DNA from 3 places in the Streptomyces sp. NPDC048473 genome. Region 1 is predicted to be linked to each of the others. Evidence: riboswitches for the same ligand, from Rfam matches in the RefSeq annotation. Region 1 holds a riboswitch; each other region holds the start of a gene.
The links. A riboswitch is a leader RNA that binds a small molecule or an ion and turns the genes downstream of it on or off. The one in region 1 is predicted to bind cyclic di-AMP.
Positions count from the first base shown of each region.

Region 2: linked by a shared signal. The riboswitch ahead of ACGFU7_RS28080 (transglycosylase family protein) and the one ahead of ACGFU7_RS04460 (NlpC/P60 family protein) in region 1 are both predicted to bind cyclic di-AMP.
Region 3: linked by a shared signal. The riboswitch ahead of ACGFU7_RS25905 (transglycosylase SLT domain-containing protein) and the one ahead of ACGFU7_RS04460 (NlpC/P60 family protein) in region 1 are both predicted to bind cyclic di-AMP.

Region 1 is NZ_JBICXE010000002.1:253,760-261,064, reverse strand. It holds gene ACGFU7_RS04485 (PspC domain-containing protein) at 1-168, opposite strand, end outside; gene ACGFU7_RS04480 (PspC domain-containing protein) at 386-1,684, shown strand; gene ACGFU7_RS04475 (LuxR C-terminal-related transcriptional regulator) at 1,668-2,363, shown strand; gene ACGFU7_RS04470 (NlpC/P60 family protein) at 2,440-3,486, opposite strand; gene ACGFU7_RS04465 (hypothetical protein) at 3,843-4,196, shown strand; gene ACGFU7_RS04460 (NlpC/P60 family protein) at 4,274-5,422, opposite strand; cyclic di-AMP (ydaO/yuaA leader) riboswitch at 5,421-5,586, opposite strand; gene pcrA (DNA helicase PcrA) at 5,844-7,305, shown strand, end outside.
Region 2 is NZ_JBICXE010000020.1:91,405-98,709, forward strand. It holds gene ACGFU7_RS28060 (exopolyphosphatase) at 150-1,091, opposite strand; gene ACGFU7_RS28065 (DUF501 domain-containing protein) at 1,167-1,709, opposite strand; gene ACGFU7_RS28070 (septum formation initiator family protein) at 1,769-2,239, opposite strand; gene eno (phosphopyruvate hydratase) at 2,343-3,623, opposite strand; gene ACGFU7_RS28080 (transglycosylase family protein) at 3,928-4,662, opposite strand; cyclic di-AMP (ydaO/yuaA leader) riboswitch at 4,666-4,837, opposite strand; gene ACGFU7_RS28085 (transglycosylase family protein) at 5,137-6,084, opposite strand; gene ACGFU7_RS28090 (cytochrome P450) at 6,190-7,305, opposite strand, start outside.
Region 3 is NZ_JBICXE010000017.1:143,164-150,468, reverse strand. It holds gene ACGFU7_RS25920 (APC family permease) at 1-1,184, opposite strand, end outside; gene ACGFU7_RS25915 (hypothetical protein) at 1,533-1,850, shown strand; gene ACGFU7_RS25910 (DUF2461 family protein) at 1,960-2,610, shown strand; gene ACGFU7_RS25905 (transglycosylase SLT domain-containing protein) at 2,747-3,499, opposite strand; cyclic di-AMP (ydaO/yuaA leader) riboswitch at 3,504-3,689, opposite strand; partial or broken gene ACGFU7_RS25900 (ATP-binding cassette domain-containing protein) at 4,400-5,014, shown strand; partial or broken gene ACGFU7_RS25895 (ATP-binding cassette domain-containing protein) at 5,135-5,876, shown strand; gene ACGFU7_RS25890 (DUF305 domain-containing protein) at 6,145-6,819, opposite strand; gene ACGFU7_RS25885 (hypothetical protein) at 6,921-7,305, opposite strand, start outside.

The DNA.
Region 1 (7,305 bases):
GGACAGCACACCGAGCACGATCCGGAAGATCACCGGATCGACGTCGCAGTACCGGCCGAGCCCGCCGCAGACCCCGGCCACGACTTTGTGCCGCGGGCTGCGCCGCAGCTGCGGTCCCGGCTCGGGAGGTGGTGCGGCGCCGGGGGAGGCGTCCTGGGGAACGGTCATGGCTCCATGGTGACGGGCCGAGCGCCCGTCCGGGACCCGCGCCGACCCTGGCCGATCCCTGATATTCGCCCGGCGGCCCCCTGGGGGAGGCGCTCCGGCACCGGCCCGGCGGCTTCTGCGGGAGGCGCCCGCGCGCACCCCCGGGGCCGAACTCTCAGGGTCCAGTCGGGGGCGGACCCTGATGCCGTCGCCCGTACGGACATGTGACGATCGGGTCATGCCAGCCGCCACGCCCCGAGCCACAAGCTCCCTCAACGCCGACCCGGAGGAGCCACCGCTGCGCAAGCTGTACCGCAGCGCCGACGGACGGCTGCTCGGCGGCGTCGCGCGCGGTCTCGCCGGGCATCTCGGGCTGCCCGTCGCCTGGGTGCGGTTCGTCTTCCTCGGCCTGTTCTTCGCGGACGGCCTCGGCGCGCTGCTCTACGCCGTGTTCTGGATCGTCGTCCCGCTCGGTGTCGGTGGCGTGGAGGCGCCGCGCTCCGTCTTCGAGACCGCCCCGGACGGCAGACGACGGCTCCGCAAACCCGACAGGGGCCAGGTCTTCGCCCTCATCGCGCTGTTCATCGGCGCCATCATCTTCGTCGGCAACGTCGACATGGGCAGCAAGGCCGACCGCTACATCTGGCCCACGCTGCTGATCGGCGCAGGTTCCGTACTGGTGTGGCGGCAGGCCGACAACGCCCGGCGCGCCCGCTGGATGGAGGTTGGCAGCCGCCGCCGGGTCCTGCATCTGGCCCGGGGCCTCGCCGGGGTCGCCCTGGTCGGCCTGGGCCTGGCCGTCTTCATGGTGGTACGCGGCTCCGCGGCCCAGCTCGGCAACGTCCTGACCGCCGCGATCGCCGTCCTCACCGGCATCGCGCTGCTGGCCGGCCCCTACCTCGTACGCATGACCCAGGACCTCTCCGAGGAACGCCTGATGCGCATCAGGGCCCAGGAGCGCGCCGAGGTCGCCGCCCATGTCCATGACTCGGTGCTGCACACCCTGACCCTGATCCAGCGCAACGCGGAGGACGCGGGCGAGGTCCGCAGACTGGCCCGCGCCCAGGAACGCGAACTGCGCAACTGGCTGTACAACCCCGAGGGCACCGGCAAGGACGAGGACGACGAACCCGCGACCCTCGCCGAGGCGGTCAAGCGCGCCGCCGCCGAGGTCGAGGACAAGCACGGCGTCCCGCTGGAGGTCGTCGTCGTCGGCGACTGCCCGCTGGACGAGAAGCTGGCCGCGCAGATGCAGGCCGCACGCGAGGCGATGGTCAACGCCGCGAAGTACGGTGGCGAGGGCGGCGCCGTGCAGGTCTACGCGGAGGTCGAGGGCCGCACGGTCTTCGTCTCCGTGCGCGACCGGGGCCCGGGATTCGATCCGGACTCCGTACCGGGGGACAGAATGGGCGTACGAGAATCAATCATCGGCCGGATGCAGCGCAACGGCGGTACGGCGCGGCTGCGTTCGGTGCCCGGCGGGGGCACGGAAGTCGAGCTGGAGATGGAGAGGGCGAGCGATGACGGAGACCACTGAGGCGACCGGGGGCCCGGAGCACCGGGTACGGGTCGTGCTCGTCGACGACCACCGGATGTTCCGCACCGGTGTCCAGGCCGAGATCGGCCGCACCGAGGAGACCGGCGTCGAGGTCGTCGGCGAGGCCGCCGACGTCGACCAGGCGGTCACCGTCATCACGGCGACCCGCCCCGAGGTGGTCCTCCTCGACGTCCACCTGCCGGGCGGCGGCGGCGTCGAGGTGCTGCGCCGCTGCGCCCCGATGATGGGCGCCGTCGAGAACCCGGTGCGGTTCCTGGCGCTGTCCGTCTCGGATGCCGCCGAGGACGTCATCGGCGTCATCCGCGGCGGCGCCCGCGGCTATGTCACCAAGACCATCACCGGCACCGACCTGGTCGACTCGGTCTTCCGGGTCCAGGACGGCGACGCCGTGTTCTCGCCCCGGCTGGCCGGCTTCGTCCTCGACGCCTTCGCCTCCACGGACGCGCCGCCGGTCGACGAGGACCTGGACCGGCTGACGCAGCGCGAGCGCGAGGTGCTGCGGCTGATCGCCCGCGGCTACGCGTACAAGGAGATCGCCAAGCAGCTGTTCATCTCGGTGAAGACGGTCGAGTCGCATGTCTCGGCGGTGCTGCGGAAGCTCCAGCTGTCCAACCGCCACGAACTGACCCGGTGGGCGACGGCGCGACGGCTGGTCTGAGCCGGCCGGCCGTACCGTCGGGGTCGAGCGAGATGTGTCCGGGTGTCCTCTTGCCGAGTGACCGGGAGCCGGGAGCCTATGCCACCCGGGTCGCTCCGGCGAAGGGCATTTGGTCGATCGGCGCGATCCGGACCGGCGCTCCCGGGCGCGGGGCGTGGATCATCTGGCCGTTGCCGATGTAGAGCCCGACATGGCTGATGCCGGAGTAGAAGAACACCAGGTCGCCCGGGGCCAGTTCGGAGCGCGGGATGTGCTGTCCGGCGTTGATCTGGGTGTACGTGGTCCGGGGGAGCGCGACACCGGCGGAGCGCCAGGCGGCCTGGGTGAGCCCGGAGCAGTCGAACGAGGACGGGCCGGTCGCGCCCCAGACGTACGGCTTGCCGAGCGCCCCGTACGCGAACGCGATGGCCTCGGCGGCACGGGTGTTGGGGGCCAGGACGGGGCCGCGCGCGGTGCTGCGGTCGGCACGGCCGGCGGCGCGCGCACTGTCCGAGCTCTCGTATGCGGCGCGCTCGGCCGGGGACAGGGTGGCGAGGAGCCGCTGCGCGTCGGCCAGTTTGGTGCTGATCGTCGCCTTGTGCTTCTTCAGCTCGGCCTGGCGCGATGCCAGGGCTGCCAGCTTTCCCTTGGCCTGCGAGCGCAGCTGGGCGATCCGGGCGACCTGCCGCTCCACCTCGTCGACCTCGGCGGCCTGGCGGTCGCCGATCCGGTCCACGTACGACGCGCGCTCCAGGTACTGGTCGGGGTCGGAGGAGAGCGCCAGCTGTACGGCCGGGTCGAGGCCACCGGTGCGGTACTGCGCGGCGGCGAGTGAACCCAGCGCGTTGCGGGAGGCGTTGAGGCGCTCGGTCCTGCGGGCGGCCTCGTCGCGCAGGGTGTCGACGGCATCGGCGGCGGCGGTCGCCTTCTCCTTCGCGCCGTTGTACTGCTCGGTGGCGACCTCCGCGTCGTGGTACAGCCGGTCCATCTCCGCCCCGACCTGGGCGGGGGTGAGCCGGGGATCGGCTTGTGCGGAGCCCGGCAGGGCGGCAGCGGTGGCGGCCCCGGCAAAGGCGAGGGTGGCTGCGGTGCGGGCAGCAGAGCCGGTGTACGGGCGCTGCTTGGGTTTCCGGTGCGCTGCCACGGGGGCGTGCGTCCTTCCTGGCGACTGCCCGCCGGGGACTACCGGCGGGCCCGCCGGAGGTCCGGCGGCGGGTCACCAACAGGGGGAGTGGCCCGCCGCCGGATCTCTCGGCGGGGTGACCGGTTCGCCGTCCGGGTGCGGAGCGGCGGTGAGCCGGTCACCTGGTCAGGACGCTAAACCCGGGGCACGGGGAAGAGTCGTAATGACGCCTATTGCCCGAATTTGGCGCGGCACTGTCATTGATTGATCGGGAAAATTACACCAGAGTCAGGCAATTGGTGCAGACGTGAGTGAAGCGACAGGAAGTCACACCTGCCTGCGGAGTGGTGATATGGCCGGGGCTAGGCTGCGGACCCATGGATGTACTCATCAATGTCTTCGTCGCCCTGCACATCATCGGTATCGCCTCTCTGCTGGGCGGTTTCCTGACCCAGATGAAGGCGATGGGCGCGGGCACGGCCCGGTTCGTCCCGGCGATGCTGCACGGCGCACTGACGATGCTGGTCACCGGTGTCGCGCTGGTCGGGCTCAACGAGGCCGACGACCAGACCGTGAACAACATCAAGATCGGGGTCAAGCTGCTGCTCCTGGTCGTCATCCTCGCGCTCGTCTACATCAAGCGGGACGAGGAGAAGGTCGACAAAGGTTCCTTCGCGGCGGTGGGCGGGCTGACGCTCGCCAACATCTTCATCGCCACGCTCTGGACCTGAGCCGGCCCGCGCCGCACCACCGGACGGGCTCGGAATTCAAGCCCGTCCGGCCGCTGAGGGCATAGGAGTGTGAGCCGCTACGACGGCCGCACGCTGCCGTAGATCGGCATGTAGTAGATCGATTCCTCGCGCACATTCGCCCCCGGCTTCGGCGCGTGGATCATCATCCCGTCGCCCTTGTAGATGCCGACGTGGCTGATGTCGTCGTAGAAGAAGACGAGGTCGCCCGGCTGCAGATCGGCCGTCGCGATCCGGATACCTGTCTCCACCTGGTCCCAGGTGGTGCGCGGGATGTCGACGCCCGCGGCCTTCCATGCCGCCTGGGTGAGCCCGGAGCAGTCGTACGAGGACGGGCCCGTCGCGCCCCAGACGTACGGCTTGCCGATCTGGGCCGTGGCGAAGGCGAGGGCCTTCTCCGCCTTGGTGGTGGCGCTGCTGTCCGAGCCGGTTTTGGTGCCCGTTCCCGTACCGCTGCCGGATTCCGCCTCCTTCGCGGCCCTGCGGTCCGCCTCCGCCTTGGCGGCGGCCTGCTGCTGCGCCAGTTCCTCCGCCTTGCGCTTGGCCTCCGCCTCCTTCTTGCGCTCCAGCGCCGCGAGCCGGGCCTTCTCCTCGGCGGTCAGCTTCGTCAGTGTCGCGCGCGCCTCGCCCAGCTTCTTCTGGACGTTCTGCTTGCTGGTGCGCAGCGTGGTCTGTGTCGCGGTCAGCGTCTCCAGGCTCTGCACCGCTTCGGCGCGCTTCTTCGACGCCTTGGCCTGCTGCGTACGGAAGTCCGTGACCGCCTTCTGCTGCTGACCGGTCATCCGGCTCATCAGCTGGTTCTGGTCGAAGTACGACTGCGGGTCGTCGGCCAGGAAGAAGGTGGCGCTCGGCGCGATGGAGCCGGTGCGGTACTGCGCGGCCGCGTAGGCGCCGAGCGTCCTGCGGGCGTCGTTGAGCTTGTCGGCGCGCTCGGCCACGTCCTCCAGCAGGGCGTCGACCTTGGTGCGCTGGGTGGCGGAGGTTTCCTTCGCCCGGTTGTACTGCTGGGTCGCGGTGCCCGCCTGCCGGTAGAGGTCGTCGACCTTCTTCTGGACGTCCTCGATGCTGGGCTTCGGAGCGGGCGCGGCCGTGGCGCTCTGCGTGGAGAGCAGGGTCACGGACGCCAGTGCCGCCGTCGTGAACCCGACGGCCGGTGTGGTGGTGCGCACCCGGGTGCGCGGTTTGCGATGCGACGCCAAGGCCGGCATCTCCTTCCGTGGACCGCCTACCGGGTTAGCTGTCGGGTTCGGGCGGAACGGAAGGCTGCCCTACGGTCCGAGTGGGGGATAAGGACCGATTCACCCCGGTACTGCGTGTGGGTCCCCGGTTCCGAACTCCCGCGAGGGCAGCACGGATTCGGCGTGGGTGCCCGCTCGGCGTGGTTCGCCTCAGGGGGTACGGGCCGCCCGGTCGAGCACGCTAGCCAACCCGTGGTGCTGCTGTGAAGGTCGATGTTCGATATGCCCGATACATTTTCGTGACCTTGATGAAAGGGGGCGGCGCGGGCGGACGAGGGCCCGGATTTTCTTACGTGGCGTGGGTGCCCGCTCTCTTTGTGTGCCCGGCCGCCGGGTCCGGTTCGCCATGCGGCCGTCGGGTGTCGGTGCGGCGGCCTAGACTCGACAAGCGATGAGCAGCCTCTTTGACGACAGCTTCCTGGCCGGCCTCCAGCACTCGGAGGAAGAGCCCCCGCCACCCCCCGAGGACTCCGCACCCGAAGCGGTGCCGGAGGACCTTTTCGCGGGCGTATTCGACGGGCCCCCGCCACCCAGAGACGCGTACTACCGCGACGGCGCGCACCGCCCCGTCATCGACGCCGCGGCGCTCCTCGACGGGCTGAACACCGAGCAGCGCGCCGCCGTGGTCCACGCGGGTTCCCCGCTGCTCATCGTCGCCGGAGCGGGCTCCGGCAAGACCCGGGTGCTGACCCACCGCATCGCTCACCTCCTCGCCGAGCGCGGGGTGCACCCCGGCCAGATCCTGGCGATCACCTTCACCAACAAGGCCGCGGGCGAGATGAAGGAGCGCGTCGAGCAGCTCGTCGGACCGCGCGCCAACGCCATGTGGGTCATGACCTTCCACAGCGCGTGCGTACGCATCCTGCGCCGCGAGTCGAAGAAGCTCGGCTTCACCTCGTCGTTCTCCATCTACGACGCCGCCGACTCCAAGCGGCTGATGGCCCTGGTCTGCCGCGATCTCGACCTCGACCCGAAGCGCTTCCCGCCGAAGGCGTTCACCGCCAAGGTCTCCAACCTGAAGAACGAGCTGATCGACGAGGAGACCTTCGCCGGTCAGGCCGCGGACGGCTTCGAGAAGACGCTCGCCCAGGCCTACGCGATGTACCAGTCCCGGCTGCGCGAGGCCAACGCGCTGGACTTCGACGACATCATCATGACGACGGTCCATCTGCTCCAGGCGTTCCCCGACGTCGCCGAGCACTACCGCCGCCGCTTCCGGCACGTCCTGGTCGACGAGTACCAGGACACCAACCACGCCCAGTACACCCTCGTACGCGAACTGGTCGGCCCGGCCGGAGAGGCCGACGCCCCCGCCGAGCTGTGCGTCGTCGGTGACGCGGACCAGTCGATCTACGCCTTCCGCGGCGCGACCATCCGCAACATCCTCCAGTTCGAGGAGGACTACCCGAACGCGACCACGATCCTCCTGGAGCAGAACTACCGCTCCACGCAGACGATCCTGTCCGCCGCCAACGCGGTCATCGAGCGCAACGAGAGCCGCCGCCCCAAGAACCTCTGGACGAACGCCGGCACGGGCGCCCGGATCACCGGCTATGTCGCCGACACCGAGCACGACGAGGCGCAGTTCGTCGCCGACGAGATCGACCGGCTGACCGACGCGGGCGACGCCAAGGCGGGCGACGTCGCGATCTTCTACCGTACGAACGCGCAGTCCCGTGTCTTCGAAGAGATCTTCATCCGCGTCGGCCTGCCCTACAAGGTCGTCGGCGGCGTGCGCTTCTACGAGCGCAAGGAGGTCCGGGACGTCCTGGCCTACCTCCGGGTCCTCGCCAACCCCGAGGACACCGTCCCGCTGCGCCGCATCCTCAACGTGCCCAAGCGCGGCATCGGCG
Region 2 (7,305 bases), on a different contig from region 1:
AAGAAGTTCACGAACTTCGTTGCGACGTGTCTCGCGGGGCACCCCCCGGGTGGCCCACGAGGGCTCAAAAGTGCAGGCCGGAGTGCGCATGAGCGCCGTTCCCGCACCCTGCGGAAGGCCCGCCGCACACCGCCCCCGCACGAGCGGACCTACGCGATCGACCAGCCGATTCCGTCGAGGATGTCGTGCTCGCTGACGACGATCTCCTGGGCCCCGGTCCGCTTCATCACGGCGAGCAGGATCAGCGCCCCCGAGGTGATCACATCGACCCGTCCCGGATGCATCGCGCCGATCGCGGCCCGCTCGGCGTGGGTGGAGGTGAGGAGCCGTCCGGTGATCTCCTGGACCTGGTCGAGGGAGATCCGGGAGTGGTGGATCGCCTCGGAGTCGTACTCATCGAGCCCCAGGGCGATCGCGGCGACCGTGGTGACCGTCCCGGCGAGGCCGACGAGGGTGGCGGCCCCGGTGAGCGGGACGCTCTCCTCGGCGAGATCGAGAGCGGCGTCGATGTCGGCGCGGATCTCGGTGATCTGACCGAGGGTCGGCGGGTCGCTCACGACACCGTCGTGCACGAGGTGCCGCTCGGTCATCCGTACGCAGCCGATGTCCACGGAGCGCGCGGCCTGCACATGGTCGTCGCCGACGACGAACTCGGTGGAGCCGCCGCCGATGTCCACGACGAGATACGGCTTCGCGAGGTGATCGCGGCCCGCGAGCTCCTTGGTGGCGCCGGTGAAGGAGAACTCCGCCTCCTGGTCGCCGCTGATCACCTCGGGCTCGACGCCCAGGATGTCCAGCACGCCACGGACGAACTCGTCCCTGTTCTCCGCATCGCGGGAGGCGGAGGTGGCGACGAAGCGTATCTTCTGCGCCCCGTGCTCCTTGATCACCTCCGCGTACTGGCGGCATGCGGCGAACGTCCGCTCCAGGGCCTCGGGCGCGAGCCGGCCGGTGCGGTCGACGCCCTGGCCGAGGCGGACGATCTCCATCCGACGGTCGAGCTCGACGAGCTCACCGGTGGACGGATCCGCGTCGGCGACGAGCAGACGGATGGAGTTGGTACCGCAGTCGATGGCGGCCACGCGGGTCATGAATGCTCCTGTGGAATCAAGCCCCTCCGGCGATTGAGGAGCGGGGGTCCGGGGGACGGAGGCCCCCGGGGACGGTCAGGCCTCGTCGCCCGCGTCCGCGGACTGGCAGGGCGTCACGCACGGCCCCTTGCGCCACCACTCCGGCAGCATCGCGATCGCCTCGTCGCCGAGCGGATTCACCCCCGGCCCCGCGGCCAGCGAGTGCCCGACCAGCACGTGCAGGCACTTCACCCGGTCCGGCATGCCCCCCGCACTCGGGAAGCCCTCAAGCACCTCGATGGCGTCGCGCCGGGCGATGTAGTCCTCGTGCGCCACCCGGTACGCGGCGGCCAGCTCGGGGTCCGTACCGAGGCGCTCGGTCATCTCCTTCATGACGCCGTTCGCCTCCAGCGTGCCGATCGCGGACGCGGCACGCGGGCACGTCAGGTAGTACGTCGTCGGGAACGGCGTACCGTCCTCCAGCCGGGGCTGCGTCTCGACCACGTCCGGGTTGCCGCACGGGCAGCGGTGCGCGATCGCGCGCAGGCCGCGCGGCGGGCGGCCCAGCTGCTGCTGGAACGCGGCGATGTCCGCCTCGGTGGGAGCGGTGGACTCGGTCTGCGGAGGGGGGGTTTCCATGCCTGCCTAGGTTCTGATCGGGCTGCTCGAACTGCGGTTCTGCAGATGGATGAAGAGAGTCAGTCGCGGTCGGCGCTGTCGACGCCGTCCCAGAGGTTGGAGTGCCACGGCCGGCCGGACTCGTCCGTCTCGCCGTTGCGCTCCTTGACCGCGTCGGGGTCGATCACCGTGTAACCGGTCTCCCCGGGGAGAAGGTAGTGCAGGTGCTTGCGGGCCAGCTGCCTGATGTACGCATCGTCCTGGAGGCGCGCCTTCTCGTCGCGCAGCTCCTCGGTGCGGGCCTGGGCCTCCTGCGCCATACGCTCCTGGTCGGCGATCTCGTCCCGCTGCGACACGTACTGCCGCATCGGATACGCGAGCGCGACCACCAGGGAGCAGACGACGAGGGCGAGGAAGGCCGCCCGGCCGGTGAGCCGGGAGCGGCGGGCCTGACGGCGGTTCTGCGACCGGTAGACGCGGGCGGCGGTCTGCTCGCCGAGCAGCCGCAGCCGGGTCGCAGTGGAGAACCGGTCCCGGTCCTTCGCGGCCATGTCTCCGCCTCCCCATTACGCACGTCCGTCCCCGCACACGGTACGGGACCGAGTGCGGGGACGGACGGAGGCCGGTGCCTGCGGCCCGTGACGGGCCGTTGAATCAGCCCTTGAAGCGCGGGAACGCCGAGCGGCCCGCGTACACCGCGGCGTCGTCGAGGATCTCCTCGATGCGCAGCAGCTGGTTGTACTTGGCGACGCGGTCCGAGCGGGCCGGGGCGCCGGTCTTGATCTGGCCGCAGTTCACCGCGACGGCGAGGTCGGCGATGGTGACGTCCTCGGTCTCGCCGGAGCGGTGGGACATCATGCACTTGAAGCCGTTGCGCTGGGCCAGCTCGACGGCGTCCAGGGTCTCGGTCAGCGAACCGATCTGGTTGACCTTGACGAGCAGGGCGTTGGCGGAGCCCTCCTCGATGCCGCGGGCCAGGCGCTCCGGGTTGGTGACGAACAGGTCGTCGCCGACGATCTGCACCTTGGCGCCGAGCTTCTCGGTGATGACGTTCCAGCCGGCCCAGTCGTCCTCGTACAGCGGGTCCTCGATGGAGACGAGCGGGTACGCGGAGACGAGCTCCTCGTAGTACTCGGTCATCTCGGCGGCCGAGCGGGACTTGCCCTCGAACTCGTACTTGCCGTCCTTGTAGAACTCGGACGCGGCGACGTCGAGCGCGAGCGCGATGTCCTTGCCCGGGGCGTAGCCGGCTTCCTTGATGGCCTCAAGGATGAGGTCGAGCGCGGCACGGTTCGACTCCAGGTTCGGCGCGAAGCCGCCCTCGTCGCCGAGACCGGTCGAAAGACCCTTGGTCTTCAGGACCTTCTTCAGCGTGTGGTAGACCTCGGCGCCCCAGCGCAGGGCCTCGGAGAAGGACTCCGCGCCGATCGGGGCGATCATGAACTCCTGGATGTCCACGTTGGAGTCTGCGTGCGACCCACCGTTGAGGATGTTCATCATCGGGACGGGCAGCAGGTGCGCGTTCGGGCCACCGAGGTAGCGGAACAGCGGCAGGTCCGAGGCCTCGGAGGCGGCGTGGGCGACGGCCAGCGAGACGCCGAGGATGGCGTTGGCGCCGAGCGAGCCCTTGTTCTCGGTGGCGTCCAGGTCGAACATCGCCTGGTCGATCAGCCGCTGCTCGGTCGCGTCGTAGCCGACGAGCTCCGGACCGATCTGCTCGATCACGGCGAGGACGGCCTTCTCCACGCCCTTGCCGTGGTAACGGTTGGGGTCACCGTCGCGAAGCTCAATGGCCTCGAACGCACCGGTGGAGGCGCCGGACGGCACGGCAGCACGACCCGTGCTGCCGTCGTCGAGGCCAACCTCGACCTCGACCGTGGGGTTCCCCCGGGAGTCGAGGATTTCCCGGGCTACGACGACGTCGATGGACGGCACGAGGCATCTCCTTCTGGGATATGACACTGGTTGTGCAGGGTCACTTTGGCCTTGCGACAAGAGCCTAACCGGCCCGGCCCGCTCAGTCGGACGACCGCCCGTCCCCTGGGACGAAAAAGGACCCAAGAGCGCGCAGTACCGGGCAAACAGCCAGAATTTTACTGGCCAGTAACTACAACAGTTGAACGATCACCCATAGTCGCGCTCCCTACATAGGGGGTACCGCGTCACGCAGAAACCCCGGCCCGGCGCGTACGGGGGATTGCGCGCCGGGCCGGGGTGCTCGGGGAGGAGTGAGCCTGGACTACTTCGTCAGGTGCAGCTGCTGACCCGGGTAGATCAGGTCGGCGTCCTTGACGATGTCCTTGTTCAGCTCGAACAGCTGCTGCCAGCCGCCCTTGACCTTGTGGTCGGCGGCGATCTTGCTCAGGGAGTCGCCGGAGGCGACCTTGTACTCGCCGTCGCCCCTCTTGACCTTCTCGCCGGTCGGCGTGGTGACGGTCTTCTTCGACTCGGCCTGCGGGGCGGCGGAGCGGTCCGAGCGGGAGGCGGCGGGGGTCTCGGTGCGCTCGGCCTTCTTCGGCTGAGCCTGCTGCTTCGGCGCGGCCGGGGCGCTCTTCTGCTCGGTGGCGCCGGAGCCGGTGTCGACACCCGGGTCGACACCGTCGTTGGTCAGATTGCCGGCACCGGCGCAGCCCCAGGCACCCGGACCCTGCATGTCGAGAAGCTTCTCGGCGATGGCGATCTGCTGAGCCTTGGTGGCCAGGTCGGCACGGGAGGCGTACTGCGTACCACCGGCGGCGGCCCAGCTGGACTGCGAGAACTGCAGACCGCCGTAGTAGCCGTTGCCGGTGTTGATGGACCAGTTGCCACCGGACTCGCACTGAGCGACGGCATCCCAGGTGGCGACGGAGGCGGCGGAGGCGCCGGTCGCGCCCATCAGCGGAACGGCGACGGCGGTACCGGCGACACCCGCGAGCGTGACGATACGGACGGCCTTGGACGGGCGGCGGTGCTTGCCCTTGCTGGAAAACAGCATGGAACTTCTCCTCACCGACGCCTACGAGGTGAGCTGTCGGGTTCGGGCCAAGTGAGTTGCCCGGTCGCACGTCCTAGCACGCGACTTCACCCCAAGCCGGTCCTGATGCGTCTCTCGACGATCGGGCCCGGCGCTTACCTGGGTCCCCCGCTCCTGCCTACGGCGCTTTACGCGTCTGTTCCCTTCGACCGACGGCAGGATTCGGCGTGACGGTCGACGGGGCCCGCGGTGCGAGCGGTTCCGACCGTAAACATACGCAACCCTCACATTCAAAGACGGACACATCGGGCAATTCGCCCTTACTTGCATCTGGGGAACTGTCGTTTTCGCAGGTGAGGGCGGTGCGGAAGGGTCCCCTGGGCGCGACACGCCAGTTGACGCAAAGAGACCCATGTCTCACTTACGCATAAGCGGACATAGGTCCCTGAACTACCCCGGTTTTTGAGGCTCTTTTAGCTGATTTTCAGACCGCTCTCACTCGGCCTTCACGCCGAGATCGAGGCTCTGGCCAGGGAGGATGAGATCCGGGTCGGAGCCGACGACATCCTTGTTGGCCTCATAGAGCGCGGGCCAGCCACCAGGAACCTTCTGTGCATCAGCAATCGCCCAGAGGTTGTCGCCTGGGTGCACGGTGTACGTACCGTCGGCGACGGAAGCGCCCGCGTCGCGTGCGTCGGCGTCACCACGGGAGGCGTGACGACCCGCCTCGCGGCCACTGCCGCCGTTCGCGTCCTGGCTCCCCTCGGGGGCCGGCGCGCCACGGTGCTTGCCACCGACACCGTCGGACGAGTCAGATGAATCGGATGAATCAGACGCCTCGGAGGACGGCGTGGCCGACTCGGTTGCCGAAGGCTTCGGGGACGGCTTGGCCTTGCCTGCAGGCTTGTCGGTGCCGCCCGAGCCCTTCGAGCCGTCCGTGCCGTCCGAGGCGCTGTCCGACGGCGTGGCGTCATCGGACGGGGCCGCCGACGCGCTGTCAGCCGGCTCCGTGCCCTCTGTCGGCTCGGCGGAGGGCGCGGAGCCCGGGTCGACACCCGGCAGCGTCCCGTCCACCGCGAGGCCGGAGATGACCGCACAGCTGGGCCACGCCTGCGGGCCCTTGTCGTCCAGGACCTTCTCGGCCACGGCTATCTGCTGCGAGCGGCTGGCGAGGTCGGCACGCGAGGCGTACGACTCGCCGCCGTACGCCTTCCAGGTCTCCTGCGAGAACTGCAGGCCGCCGTAGAAGCCGTTGCCGAGGTCGGCGCTCCACATGCCGCCGCTCTCGCACTCGGCCACCCGGTCCCAGGTCGTGGCGTCGGCCGCGTGCGCACCGGCCGCGCCGAGCAGCGGGATGGCGATGGCCGATCCGGTCACGCCCGCGGCGACGACGATGGCGGGTGCCTGACGAGGGCGACGGTGTCTGCCGTTCGCGGAGCCCATGGGGTTGCCTTCCGTGTGACTGACGAGTGACTGGTGAGTCGAACGGTGAACCTAGCGGGACTCGAACGTGTGTCACAAGTCGATGCAGCGCAGATCACGTGAAAGTCACAGAGTTGACAGAGTGTCACCTTGCGTCGGGGCGCCCCCTGGTTCGAACTCCACGGGCAGCGTGCGCAGTCCGCGCATGATGAGTCCGCCACGCCACCGCAAATCGGTAGGTTCCACCGCAAGGCGCAGGTCCGGAAGGCGCCTCAGAAGCGTGGCGAGCGCGGTCTGTCCCTCCAGCCGGGCGAGCGGTGCTCCCAGGCAGTAGTGGAGGCCGTGCCCGTATCCGAGGTGCTGATTGTCACGCCGTGCGAGGTCGAGCGTGTCGGGGTCCTCGAAGCGTTCCGGGTCGCGGTCGGCGGCGGCGAGCACGACGAGTACGGGGTCGCCTGCCGCGATGTCCTGTCCGCCGAGCGTCAGCGGCTCGGTGGCGAACCGCCAGGTCGCCAGCTCCACCGGGCCGTCGTACCGCAGCAGTTCCTCGATCCCGGCCTCCAGCAGATCGCTCTCCCCCGCGTCGAGGGAGCGCTGCAGCCGCTCGCGCTGTGCGGGGTTGCGCAGCAGCGCGTACATCCCGTTGCCGATGAGGTTGACCGTCGTCTCGAACCCGGCGAAGAGCAGGATGAAGGCCATGGCCGCGGCCTCGTTCTCGGTGAGGTGCTCGCCGTGGTCGCTGGCCCGGATCAGCCCCGAGATCAGGTCGTCCCCCGGGTTCTCCCGCTTGCGGTGGATCAGTTCGGCGAGATAGCCGCGCATCTTCTTCACCGACCTGGCCACCCCGCCGCGCGGCCCGCCGCCGTGGCGGATCATCATGCCCGCCCAGTCCCGGAAGTCGTCCTGGTCCTCGCGCGGGACGCCGAGCAGATCGCAGATCGCGTAAATGGGAAGCGGGAACGCGAAGTCATGGATGAGGTCCGCCTTCCCCTCCGCGATGAAGCGGTCGATGAGGCGGTCCGTCAGTTCCTGCACCCGCGGCGCGAACTCGGCGACCCGGCGCGGAGTGAACGCCTTGGACACGAGGCGGCGAAGCCGGGTGTGGTCGGGCGGGTCGATGTTCAGCAGATGCGTCATCAGCTCCGCCTTGCGCTCGCCCGGGATGCCCGTCTTCCCCTTGGCGTGTGCCGGCTCGGCGTGGTGCGCCGGGTTCTTGGAGAGCCGCATGTCGGCGAGCGCCTG
Region 3 (7,305 bases), on a different contig from region 1:
TGCGTGCCGCGGCGGCAGAGCAGGGCGGCGACCGCGACCAGCAGGTACATGCCGGTGACGGAGACGCCGGTGACGCCGTACAGGGTGTCGAGGTTGACGAAGCAGAGCGCCGCGCCGGGGATGCCGACGACCAGGGTCGCCACCCACGGGGAGCCGAACCGGCCGAGTCGGGACAGGGCGTTGTTGATCGGCTCGGGCCACGCCTTGTCACGGGCGGAGGCGAACAGGACCCGTGAGTTCTGGATGACCATGACGATGCCCGCGTTGATGATCGCGAGGGCGACGCAGAGGCTGACGAACGTGCCGACGGCCGAGTTGGACCAGGCGGCGACCATGGTGTTGAGATCGCCCGAGGTCAGGGCCGCGAGGTCCGGGGCGCCCAGCGTGATGGCGATGACCGGGACGAGGATGACCGCCGTGGAGATGGCGAGGGTGGCGAGCACGGTGCGGGCCACGTTGCGCCGCGGGTTCTCCAGCTCCTCCGAGAGGTAGACGGCCGTGGAGAAGCCCTGGGTGATGAAGAGCGCGATCGCCAGCCCGGAGACCACCATCATCGCGGTGACCGTGGAGGTCGTGCCGCCCGACGAGGCGACCGATCCGTGCACCAGCGCGGAGGCCCCGCGCTCGGAGTGCGCGAACCCGAGAACGGCGACGACGCCCGCCGCGATCACTTCGAGGACGAGGAAGATCCCGGTGATCCACGCGTTGGCACGCAGGTCCAGGAGACCGGCGAGGGTGGCGAGGACCATGACACCGGCGCCCGCGACGGGAGCCGGAATGTGCACGACGGGAGCGAGGTAGTCGGCCGTCCCCATGGCGATGACCGGCGGCACGATCATCACGACCAGCAGGGAGAGCACGAAGACGAGCCACCCGGCCAGCCGTCCCGCCATGGTCGACACCATGGCGTACTCACCTCCCGCGCTCGGTATGAGGGTGCCCAGCTCCGAGTAACAGAAGGCGACCCCGATACAGAGCAGCGAGCCGATGGCGATGGTGAGGGCGGTGTACGTGCCGAGGCTGGAGAACAGGTCCGGTACGACGACGAAGAGTGTCGAAGCGGGCGTCACGCAGGAGAGCGTGAGCAGTGTTCCGCCCACGACGCCGATGGAACGCTTGAGCTTCTGTGGAGTGGGGCCGGTCGCTGGGGCGAGCGCCTGGGGAGCGCTGAGCGTTTCGGTCATCGTGCGATTCCGATCAACAGGTGCGGTATCTGAGCGCGGGAGCGGTATCGCCTCCAGACGAGGACGTGGTGAGTGGTTTCGTCGCTCCCAGCGCGACATGCAATCCTGACGAGTTCCGCAGGTCAAGAGCTGTTAACCTTCGGAATTCGTTGTTTCGGCGAGCAGATCTGACGATTTGGCGTTAAGAGTGCGTCATTCTCTGGGGATCGGCGGGTGCGGGAACCGCAGCAGGATCCGATGCAAAGTTTCGCCCATTCCAGATTCCGGAAGGGTGCGGGCGTTTCGAGCGCCGCGATGCGCGGATCGCCGCGGGTCGCGCATCCACGGTCTTGATGCCAGCCTGGAGACATGGCTTGGGCGTCATGGACGACTCGCGGTGTGTTCTCCGGGCACGGTGGCGTGCTCACGGACGAGGTCGGCGTCCTGTCCGGAGACCTGACCGTTCACACGACCTGGGCCGATGACACGGCCCAGATCACTGTGCAGTACACGGGTGCGATCGACTGGTTCACCATGTCGGGCAGTCCTGTGCCGTGCTGCTCGGAGGACGACAGCCGGCGCCTTCACGAGGCGGTGGTGGAGTCCGTCCGGGAGGGAGCAGCGGCCACGGTTCCGAGGCCTCCGCTCCAGAAGCCGGAGCAGCCGACGGAGAGCGCCCAGGAGTAAGGGTTACGTCGACGGGGGCGCGCCGGGCACTGCGGTCCGGCGAGCAGGGAACGGCTTCGGAAACGGTGCGCGCCCGCCCTCAATGTCCCGGATCACTAGGATCCCTTGCGTGAGCAGAGCGTTCAGTGGCTGGACAGAGCAAGCATTCGAGCTGCTTCTGCAGTTGGAGGGCATACCTTCGCAAGAAGCGCGTGAGAAGCGCCGAAGGGACCGGGAGCGCCTCGTCCGGCAGCCCATGATCGCGTTGCTGAACGATGTGGCGGACGCGGACCAGGCGTACGAGGACTTCTCCGTCTGGGGGTTCCGCAAGGACCCGTGGTGGTGGCAGCACCAAGTGGCGGTGATCAGGATCGCGCGCAATGTCGAGATCGGTCTGCGCTTCGACCTCGACGGGCTCCGGATCAAGGGGGGCTGGACGTACCCGGACCCCGGGCAGGTCCCGTTGTTCCGTACGGCCGTCGCCGCGCAGGACAGTGGACCCGAGCTGGTGTGTGCCATCGAGGCGTTGGGGGCGCAGGGGTATGAGATCACCGGGGACACCATGAAGCGCATGCCACGCGGTCATGACGCCGGTCATCCCCGTGCCGACCTGCTCCGGTACCGCTCGGTCTCGGCTGCCCGTCCCCTCGGCGGGGACTGCGCACAGCACACGTCGGCGCTGGTCGATGCCGTAGTCGCAGCGGCGGAGGAGCTGGAGCCCTTGCTCTCCTGGCTCGCCGGCCATGTGACCGTTCCCGGCTCCCGCCGACGCGCCACGTAGCGTCGCCTCCGTGTGCCGCCCACGCGGGTGAGCAGCCGAAAGGCGGTCCCGGACCGGCGGGTGTGGTCCCTTCCGAGGGGCCTGTTCGGCCCCTCGCCACCCATCGGTTCTGAACCGCCATCGGCGCTGCTGCGGATCAGTAGGCCCCGAACACGTTGTCGATGGAGCCGTACTTGTCGGCGGCGTAGTTGCACGATGCGGTGATGTTGGCGACCGGGTCGTAGCTGTCCATCGACGTACCGGGCACGTGGTAGGCAAGGAACGTCGGGTCGATGATCTGGAGGAGGCCCTTGGACGGCGTGCCCTTGGCGGCGTTCGAGTCCCAGTTGTTGATGGCCCGGGGGTTGCCGGAGGACTCGCGCATGATGTTGCGGTGGATGCCGTCGTAGCTGCCGGGGATGCCGTTCTGGGCCATGACGGCCAGCGACTCCTTGATCCAGCCGTCCAGGTCGTTCGTGTACGTCGCGGGCTGCGCGGCCGGTGCGGCAGCAGCAGTTGCGGCAGTGGCAGTTGCGGCAGTCTTGGCCTCGGCCTGGGCGCCGATTGTCAGCTTCGTGCCCGGGCGAATCAGTGCGGGGTTGGCGCCGATGGTCTCTCGATTGTCCTCGTACAGCTTCTGCCAGCCACCGCTGAGGGAATATCCCTTTGCGATCTTGGAAAGGGTGTCGCCCGCGATCACGGAATAGATGGTGGGCGCGGCCTTTTCCTTGACGGTGGCGACGGTTGACGCCGCAGCCTTTTCGGCGGTGACAGTCTGTGCCGGTGCGGCCGAGGCAAAGCCGGCGCCGATCAGCGGAAGCACGAGAGCGGCTCCACCCGTGGTCGCGGCTATGAGACCGCGGGTCAGCGAAGTGGACTTACGACGACGGTGGTTACCCGTTGTGGACATAGCGAATTCCTCTCCGTCGCCTACGAGGTGAGCTGTCGGGTTCAGACTGGAGATGTCTGGCCGCAAGCGAATGCGGCTTCACCCCGAGCCGTTCCGGATACCGGACCGGCGGCTTACCTGGGTTCCCCGCTCCTGCCGTACATGAGTGGTCGGATTGCCGGACGGCGGCAGGATTCGGCGTTCCGTCCGGATTGACGGTGACCGTAGGCGAGAAACACCAAAAGGAACAAGCCCCCATTTTTGGATCACAATTCATTTGCAAGATCGAATCATGGAATCGGCAGTAATCCACCTCACACCGTGAAGCCAAATTTCCTTACGCAGAAGGGAACCGGGCCGCGCGTCACGGCATCTTGAGCTCTGAACGTGACTCACGCCACGGAGCGAACAAACGGTGCAATTCGGTCAGCACTCGAAGGTCACAACTCTCCTTAAATGCCTCTTTATTAACCAAGAGATCACTTCTAAATAAATCGCCCATACTGGGACATACCCGTGGGGATCTGGGTGCTTCTCGGGCCGGCCGCACCCGACAGGGCTCCATGACCTCCGGTGTCCGGCGTCCCGGCACGCGGGCCGCTCGTCCCACTCCCCCGCACGGCACCGAGGCTTTGCCTTTCGCCCTCCGGGTCGTTATCGTTTTGAACGGTTCTGTTGTCTCCGATAGAGGTGGACGTTGCGCATCTGAGGTTCGCGATCATCGCGCCGTACGGCTTCAGCCGTACGCCCGTCACGCAGTAGCAGTGTTCTGTCCTGCCCGTGACCCCGCGTGGATGCGACCTCGGTGCATGAGCCGTCCCTCGATCTTCCGGACCGCCGCACCTCCCTTTCGGTTCGGTCGCTGCGTGGTGCTCGCATACGAAGCCCCCATTCACCGCGCTTGCGACTGCGAGGATCACCATGGCGACACCCACCGCCCCCAGCGCCTCTCTCACCTGCTCCGCCCTGTCCTTCCAATGGCCGGACGGCACCACCGTCTTCGACGGACTCTCTCTCAGCATCGGCCGGGGCCGCACCGGGCTCGTCGGCACCAACGGCGCGGGCAAGTCCACACTGCTGCGACTGCTGGCCGGCCAACTGCGCCCCTCCCAGGGCTCGGTGGCCGTCGCCGGCAGCCTCGCCCACCTCCCTCAGAACATCACCCTCGACACGTCACTGCGTGTGGACGAGGCCCTGGGCATCGCCGAGCGGCGCGACGCGCTGCGCGCCATCGAAGCCGGGGATGTGGACGAGAAGCACTTCGAGACGATCGGTGACGACTGGGACGTCGAGGAACGTGCCCTTGCGACACTGGGCTCACTCGGACTCGACAGCGTCGAACTGGACCGCACCATTGGCCAGTTGTCCGGAGGGGAGACGGTCCTGCTGCGCCTGGCCGCACTGCTGCTGGAGCGTCCCGACGTCCTCCTTCTGGACGAGCCGACCAACAACCTCGATGTGTTCGCGCGCCGAAGGCTCTACGAAGCCGTCGACTCCTGGCGCTCGGGTGTCCTGGTCGTGGTCAGCCACGACCTCGAACTGCTGGAGCGCGTGGACCGCATCGCCGAACTGCGCTCCGGATCCGTGAGCTGGTACGGGGGCGGCTGGTCCGCCTACGAAGAAGCCCTGGCCACCGAACAGGAGGCCGCCGGACGGATGTTGCGGGCAGCCGAGGCGGACGTACGCCGGCAGAAACGCGAACTGGAGGAGACCCACGTGAAGCTGGCCCGCCGTCAGCGCCACGGCAGGAAGATGGAGGCCGAGGGCGGGCTCCCGAAAATCCTTGCCGGCCGCCGGAAGCGGTCCGCGCAGGAGTCGGCGGGCAAGCTTCGCGGCGTCCATGAGGAGCGTCTCAATGAGGCGCGCGAACGCCGCGAGGAGGCCGCGGACGCGATCCGTGACGATGCCGAGATCCGCGTGAGCCTTCCCCACACCGCCGTTCCCACCGGCCGCACCGTACTGAGCCTGCACGAGCTGCGCCCCCGGTTCGGCAGGCTGCACGAGGGCAACCTCCATGTGCACGGGCCCGAACGGATCGCGCTCGTCGGACGCAACGGCGCGGGCAAGACGACGCTGCTGCGCACCCTCACCGGCGAGTTGGCTCCGCTGTCCGGCGAGGCCAGGACGTTCGTACCGCTGCGGTTCCTTCCGCAGCGGCTGGATGTGCTGGACGAGGAGCTGAGCGTCGCGGCGAACGTGGCCCGTATGGCTCCCGGGGTCACCGACAACCACATCCGCTCCCAGCTCGCGCGCTTCCTGTTCCAGGGGAAACGCGCGGAGCAGCCGGCGGGCACGCTCTCGGGCGGAGAGCGCTTCCGTGCCGCGCTCGCGGCGACGATGCTCGCCGCACCGGCCCCGCAGCTGCTGATGCTGGACGAGCCGACCAACAACCTCGACATCGCCAGCGTGCGACAGCTGACCAGCGCACTTGAGTCCTACGAAGGTGCGCTGCTGATCGCCAGCCACGACCTGCCGTTCCTCGAGTCGGTCGGCATCACCCGCTGGCTGCTCCTCGCGGAGGAGCTCCGGGACACCACCGCGGAGGAGGTGGGCGACCTGCTCGCAGCACCGGAAGCCGGCTGAGCGGCCGCGTAAGGCCGACCGGATAGACCACGAGAGGGGGTGCGGGCCTTCGGCATGACGAAGGCCCGCACCCCCTGCCAGGGTCAGAGCCTGGAGATGATCTTGTTCATCTGCTCGATCTCGGCGGTCTGAGCCGTGATGACGGCGTCGGCGAGCTTCTTCGCGTCGGCGTTGCTGCCGTTCTTCTGCTCATCCTCGGCCATCGTGACCGCGCCCTCGTGGTGGCCGATCATGAGCTGGGCGAACTTCTTGTCGAAGTCCTTGCCCTTGGCGGCCTCAAGGTCGCTCATGTCCTTGTCGGACATCATCCCGGGCATTCCCGAACCGTCCGATCCATGGTCCATGCCGGGCATGTCACCCATCGAGGGCGAGGCCGAGGGAAGCGGCTTGCCCCACGAAGTCAGCCAGCCCTTCATGGTGTTGATTTCGGGGTCCTGGGCCTTCTCGATCGCGGCGGCCAGCTCCTTGATCTCGGGGTCGGCGGCGCGGCCGTCGGCCAGCTCCGCCATCTCGACGGCCTGCTGGTGGTGCGGGATCATCTGCTGCGCGAACTTCACGTCCGCGTCGTTGAACGCACTGCCGGGAGTGGCCGGCGCGGAGGAGCTACCGGATCCGTGGTCCATGCCGGGCATGGACGAGCCGTCGCCCTTGGATCCGTCGGAGGAGCCGCAGGCCGCCAGCGTCAGAGCGAGTGCGGCGACGGTGCCGACGGCTGCGAGTGTGCGGCGGCGGACAGGGGAAGACAGGGAAGCGGACATCACACGTTCTTTCCAGGTGGATGCGCCACATCGGTGGCGCGCGAAAGGGGCAGGATCATCCGGCCGGTCCGGCGGAATGGCCGGGAACCGGCGGACACCTGTCACGTCCGCGCGATGCACACCTGGAGCAGTAGATCTCTGCCGGCGAACGGCGGACCTCGCCGTGCCGGTCCGCGCACCGCCGTGCGTCTCCGCCCGAGCACCCATACAGCCAGGACCACGAGGCCCAGCGCGATGAGCAGCGGCAGCAGCCGGTCGCGGGCGTGGGTGGATACGCACGACTCGCCGTTCATCCCGGGCATGGCGGCGGCCGCACGGGCGGTGCCGTGCTCCTCCGCCATGGCCGTGTGACCGGCCCCCGTCGTCATGGACATGGGCGGGTCCGAGGTCACGGCCACTCCGCCGTGGCAGCCCTCGGCAGCGCTCGCCGGGGCACCGTGCATGAGGAACAGCCCGCACAGGACGGCACACAGCACGAGCAGCCGG